DNA from 2 places in the Megalodesulfovibrio gigas DSM 1382 genome. Region 2 is predicted to be linked to the other one. Evidence: predicted binding sites of a transcription regulator. Region 2 holds the regulator's gene; the other holds the start of a gene.

Region 1 (3,209 bases), 590 kb from region 2:
CCTGTCCATCGCCCGGGAACACGGCGGCCGGCTGGAGCTGGAATCCACCCCGGGCCTGGGCACCCGCGCCGTGCTGGCCCTGCCCGAAGCCCTGCCCGGCAGCGGAGCCATCAATGCACCCAGCACGATGCAGGACAAGAGGTCATGACCATGTCTCCCGTCGCCCGTCCCCGAAATTCCCACGGTACCCAAGGGTCCCAGGCCCTCACCCCGTCCGCGCCCATCCTCATTGTGGACGACGAGGAACAGGCCCTCACCAGCTACGCCCTGAACCTGCGCTTTTCCGGCATCACCAACACCATGCTCTGTGCGGACAGCCGTGCCGTACCGGGCCTGCTGGCCAGCCGGACGTTTTCCCTGGTGATGCTCGATCTCTCCATGCCCCACACCACCGGCGAGGAGATCCTGGCCCACATGCGCGCCCGGGGGCTGGACGTGCCGGCCATCGTCATCACCGGGCACAACGAGGTGGAAACAGCCGTGCGCTGCATGCAGGCCGGGGCGTTGGATTACTTGGTCAAGCCCGTGGACCGCGCCCGACTGCTGGCCGCCGTCACCCAGGCCCTGGCCGGGCGGCCCGCTCCCGGCCCTGCCGTCACCGCCCAGCCGGCAGCGCCTCCTGCGGATTCCGGCGGCGAACTGCTGACCCGCAATCCGGCCATGCGCGCGGTGCAGGCCCAGCTGGTCGCCGTGGCCCGCTCCCGGGAACCGGCGCTGGTGGTGGGGGAAACCGGCGTGGGCAAGGAACTGGCCGCCCGGGGCATCCACGCCGCCGCCGGGCTGGTCGCGGGATTGGGCACGCGTGTGGCCCGGCCCTTCATCGGCTGCAACGTGGCCGGGCTGGACGACGTGATGCTCTCGGACACCCTCTTCGGCCACAAAAAGGGCGCCTACACCGGCGCCCAGGGCGGCCGCGCCGGCCTGATGGAGGAAGCCGGAGACGGCACGCTCTTCCTGGACGAAATCGGCGACCTCTCCCTTTCCTCCCAGCTCAAGCTGCTGCGCTGCATCCAGGAGCGCGAATACTATCCCTTGGGCGCGGATGCCCCCCGGCCCATGGAATGCAGGCTGGTGGCCGCCACCAACAAGACCGTGGCCGAACTGCTGGACCCGGCCGTGTTCCGGCGGGATCTCTTCTTCCGACTCAGGACGCACCTCATTGAGATTCCACCGCTTCGTGATCGCCTGGAAGACCTGTCGCTGCTGGTGCCCCTGTTTCTGGAAGAGGCCGCCCGCCAGACCCGCATGCCGGCCCCGGCCATCCCGCGGGAGCTGTATCCCCTGCTGGAGGGCTACCCCTTCCCTGGCAACGTGCGCGAGCTCAAGTCCATGCTGTTCCACGCCTGCACCCTGCACCAGGGCAGCGGGCCGCTGGATCTGGCGCCCCTGAAGGGCTGGATGGATTCCGTTCGCCAGGGCCTGGAGCACGCCGCACCGCCGCCCTCCCCTGCAGCGTCTGCCCCTGCTGCGCCCGCCCCGCTCCCGGCCCGGGAGGCCCTGCCCACCCTGCGGCAGGCCGAGGCCCGCGTGGCCGAGGATGTGATCCTTCAGGCCCTCAAAGAGGCCGGCGGCAACCAGAGCAAGGCGGCGAAGCTCCTGGGCATTTCCCGCCAGGCCCTGCACAAGCGCCTCAAGGGCCTGGGCGGCGTCACCCCCGGACAACACGTCAACCCTGGACAACATGTCAACCAGGGTTGACATCTGATGTATTGCCCTGAAAACACAGCACAACCGCAAATCATACCAATTCAGGTGTAAACACAGGTTGCGCCAGGGCGGCCACCCCGGCCATAGATTGACGCAACAAGCTGCATTCACAGAATAAAAAACTTGGCCCGCCCCTTGCTCTCTCGGCTCCATGCAGCGGGCGGCCTGCCTTCTCCCGGGCGAGCGGACGCCGTGCTGTCCACCTGGCATCCACATCCTAATCAGGGAGCCGTGAACGATATGAAAAAGCTGTTGATCCTGGGTTCTGGCGCCGGCGGCGTCATGGTGGCCGCCAAGATGGCCAAACTGCTGAACCCCAAAGAATGGAAGATCACCATCATCGACCGGTCCTGGCAGCATCACTATCAGGCTGGCTGGCTGTTCATCCCCTTCGGCATCTATTCGCTCAAGGACTGCATCAAGCCGCAGATGGATTTCATCCCCTCCAATGTGGAGTTCGTGCAGGACGAGATTGAGAACATCGACCCCGTGGCCAAGAAGGTCACCTGCAAGGGCGGCACCCACACGTACGATTGGGTGGTGGTGGGCACCGGCTGCCGCATCGTGCCTGACGAAATCGACGGCATGAGCGACGGCTGGCGCAAGGACATCCACGACTTCTACACCCCCGACGGCGCCGTGGCCCTGGCCAAGAAGCTCAAGCACTTCAACAAGGGCAAGCTGGTGCTGAACATCGCCGAAATGCCCATCAAGTGCCCGGTGGCCCCGCTGGAATTCGTGTTTCTGGCCGACTGGTTCTACATGATCAACGACAGCCGCTGCAACATCGAGATCGAGCTGGTCACCCCCCTCACGGGCGCGTTCACCAAGCCCGTGGCTGCCGAGATCCTGGGCAAGCTGTGCGAAGAAAAGAACATCAAGATCACGCCCAACTTTGAAATCGGCAGCGTGGACGTGGGCCGCAAGGTCATCGAATCCCACAAGGGCGAGGAAGTGGAATACGACCTGCTGGTCTCCATCCCGCCCAACTTCGGCTCCAAGGTCATCGAGGATTCCGAAATCGGCGATGCCATGGCCTACCTGGACACGGACCACTACACGCTGAAGTCCAAGAAGTACGAAAACATGTACGTCATTGGCGACGCCACCAACGTGCCCACCTCCAAGGCCGGCTCCGTGGCGCACTTCGAGTCCGACGTGGTGGCCGAAAACCTGCACCGCGAAATCGAAGGCCTGGATCCGCGCCCCGAATTCGACGGTCACTCCACCTGCTTCATCGTCACCGGCTACGAAAAGGCCACCCTCATCGACTTCAACTACAAAATCGAGCCCCTGCCGGGCAAATATCCCTTCCCCGGCCTCGGCCCCATGGATCTGCTGGGCGAATCCTTCATGAACTACATGGGCAAGATGATGTTCAAGTGGGTGTACTTCAATCTCATGCTCAAGGGCAAGGAACTGCCTCTGGAACCCCAGATGTTCATGGCCGGCAAGAAGCGCATGGGCGCGTGCAGCCTGTAAGGAGGGTTCTGCATCATGAA
Region 2 (3,209 bases):
CATCGCTACGAATTCAATCAGACCTACAAGGAAATGTGCGAGGAAATGGGCCTGGTGTTCTCCGGCCTCTCCCCGGACAAGCAACTGGTGGAAATTGTGGAACTGCCGGACCATCCCTGGTTTCTGGGCTGCCAGTTCCATCCGGAATTCCAGTCCGGTCCCATGCGGCCGCATCCGCTGTTCCGGGAATTCATCAAGGCCGCCAAGGCTGCCCAGGCCGCCAAGACCGCGGCAACGGGCAAGGCATGAGGCCCGTTCTCCACGGCAATCCCGCCATCCGCCGCGCCCGAGCCCTGGGCGCGGCGAGGCATGTGCGGCTGCTGGTGCTGGATGTGGACGGCGTGCTGACCGACGGCCGGCTGCTGTACGAGGAGGCTGGTCCCGTGGGCAAGGCTTTCCACGCCCAGGACGGCCTGGGCATGAAGGCCGCCCAGGCCCAGGGGCTGCATATCGCCGTCATCAGCGGGCTGGATTCTCCGGTGGTGGCCCGGCGGGTGCACGAGCTGGGGGTGGAGGAATACTATCCCGGCCATCGCCACAAGGTGGAAGCCCTGCAACTGGCCCTGGACCGCTACGGGCTGGACTGGCCGCAGGCGGCCTACCTGGGAGACGACTGGGTAGACCTGGCCGTGATGCAGCGCGTGGGCCTGCCCATGGCTGTGGCCGACGCCCAGCCGGAATGTCTGCGCCAGGCGCTGTGGATTGGCCGGCGACCCGGCGGCCGCGGCGCAGCACGGGAAGCCATCCGGTTTATCCTCCAGGCCCAGGGCCGGCTGGACAAGGCCGTGGCAAGCTTTATTCATAAGGAGCGATAACCTCCCTGCCGGCCCGCGCATCCTCGCGCTTCCCCCTTGACATGTCTGGATATGTTCCGCCATCCCACCATCTATTGCAAGGGTCGTGCTTCTGTGGCATTACTTAAACCGTCCAAGACGTTAGGATGCAGGTTGCAGCCGCTGTCTTGTCAATCTTGTGATTCTTTGCTCATGGAGCGCAGCTGAAACATGGCCCTGGAACTCAGACAATCCCTCAAGCTGAGCCAGCAACTGGTGATGACCCCCCAGTTGCAGCAAGCCATCAAGCTGTTGCAGCTTTCCAGAATAGAGCTGCTGGAGACCGTCCAGCAGGAGCTGTTGGAAAATCCGTTTCTGGAAGAATCAGCCCAGGAAGCCACGCCGGAGCAGGCCTGTCAGGATGCCGCCCCCGTGGGCCAGGAGCGTGACGCCGTCACCGAACGGGACATGCTCAAGAGTGCGGATTGGGAAGATTACATCGGCGACTTCGCCTCCACCACGCGCCAGATGAACCCGCGCGAAACGGAAATTCCCGAGGACGGCCTCTCGTTTGAGGCTCGTCTCACCTCCAGCCACAGCCTGGAAGGGCACCTGGAATGGCAGTTGCGGCTCTCCTGCGCCACGCCGCGGGAGCTGGAGATAGGGGATGCCATTATCGGCAATCTCGGGTCCTCCGGCTATCTTCAGGCCACCGCCGAGGAGCTGGCCGCCATGACCAGCGCCACCGTGGACGAGGTGGAGGCCGTGCTGTACAAGGTGCAGCGCCTGGACCCTGTGGGCGTGGCAGCCCGCACGCCGCAGGAATGCCTGTTGCTGCAGCTGGAATTGTACAAAATGGATACGGACCCCATCCTCGTGGGGCTGGTCCGGGAGCATCTGGAAGATCTGGAAAAAAAGCGCTACAAGCCTCTTGCGCGCAAATTCAAGATTTCCCTGGAAGAATTGCGAGAGTACCTGGAGGTTATCCAGGGGCTGGATCCCATGCCCGGCGCGAGCTTCGGATCGGGCGAGCCCAGCTACGTCAGCCCGGATGTCTTTGTCTACAAGCTCGGCGACGAGTGGGTGGTGCTGCTCAACGAGGAAGGCCTGCCCCGGTTGGAGCTGTCCACAGCCTATGGGGAGCTGCCCTCCAGAAGCGAAAAGGAACGTGATTACCTGCAGGAAAAAATGCGTTCCGCCCAGTGGCTGATGAAAAGTCTCTACCAGCGTCAGCGTACGCTCTTCAAGGTGGCGGAGAGCGTGGTCAAATACCAGCGGGAGTTCTTTGAACACGGTGTTACGCAGCTTAAACCGTTGATTCTCAAGGATATTGCTGAAGATATCGGCATGCATGAATCCACGGTCTCCCGCATTACCACCAGCAAATACATGGCCACCCCCCACGGCACCTTTGAGTTGAAATTTTTCTTCAACAGCGCTCTGGAACTGGACGATGGCACCCAGGTGGGTTCGGAGAGCGTCAAGGCCCTCATCAAGCGGCACATCAGTGCCGAGGATGTCAAGGCGCCCCTTTCCGACGAGCGCATTGCAGAAATCCTCAAAGAGACGTTGCATGTAAACATCGCCCGCCGTACAGTGGCCAAGTACCGTATGGCCCTGGACATCCCTTCCTCGTCCAAGCGACGGGAAATGTTCTGATCCTAAACCCCGCCCGACGCTTATAGCGGCGCGGCGGCGCACCGACCGGGAGCGCCTATGCAAATTACCTTTACGTTCAAGAACTTTGAGCCGTCCGAGCACCTCAAGCAGTATGCGCATCGTCGCTTTGAGAAGCTCACCAAATACCTTGAGCGCACCGACGCCACTGCGGAGCTGCAAGTCGCCCTGAGCGTGGAAAAACAGCGTCACATGGCCGAAGTGAAGCTCGTGGGCGATGGCCTGCACCTCTCCGCCTCCGAGTCCAGCGAAGACATGTACCAGACCGTGGACCTCATCCTGGACAAGCTCGACGCCCAGATGCGCAAGCACCGCGAAAAGAGCAAGGACAAGCGCAAGGGTGGGGACGTTTCTGCCAGCGGCCGCACCGTGCGCACGGAAGTGTTCCAGTTCAGCGCCACGCCCTCCGGCGGTCGCGAGCGCAGCATTGTGGACTCGGACCACTTTGAGCCCAAGCCCATGAGCATCGACGAAGCTGCCGAACAGCTGGAAAATGCCCAGGAACAGTTCCTCGTGTTCCAGGATTCGGATACCAGCCGCGTGAATGTGCTCTACCGGCGCAGAAACGGCGACTTCGGCCTCATTGATCCTGGCCTGTAGGGAGATTAGAGCAGCGGTATGAAACTGGAGGAATACCTCGACCCGCGGCTGGTGCTGCCCGACCTGCACGCAACCGCCAAGCCGGCTGTGTTGCAGGAGCTCATCACCCCGGTGGCAGATGTGCTGCCCGGATTCGACGTCAAAAAAGCCCTGCAGGTG

Evidence for each region. Region 2 encodes sigma-54, which starts transcription at its own class of promoters, with help from an activator protein. Its sites were predicted from a motif close to CTGGCACGGNNNNTGCTT; they were not measured.
Region 1: sqr (type III sulfide quinone reductase, selenoprotein subtype) is a predicted target of sigma-54. The motif match lies at 1,831-1,848, and genes of this name have one in related genera.

What each region holds. Positions count from the first base shown of each region.
Region 1 is NC_022444.1:1,929,341-1,932,549, reverse strand. Features, by position in the region: gene DGI_RS17125 (PAS domain-containing sensor histidine kinase) at 1-148, shown strand, start outside; gene DGI_RS08450 (sigma-54-dependent transcriptional regulator) at 145-1,698, shown strand; gene sqr (type III sulfide quinone reductase, selenoprotein subtype) at 1,948-3,189, shown strand; gene DGI_RS08440 (DUF1641 domain-containing protein) at 3,205-3,209, shown strand, end outside.
Region 2 is NC_022444.1:2,514,979-2,518,187, reverse strand. Features, by position in the region: gene DGI_RS11135 (CTP synthase) at 1-249, shown strand, start outside; gene DGI_RS11130 (KdsC family phosphatase) at 246-815, shown strand; gene rpoN (RNA polymerase factor sigma-54) at 1,005-2,432, shown strand; gene hpf (ribosome hibernation-promoting factor, HPF/YfiA family) at 2,490-3,050, shown strand; gene DGI_RS11115 (PTS sugar transporter subunit IIA) at 3,069-3,209, shown strand, end outside.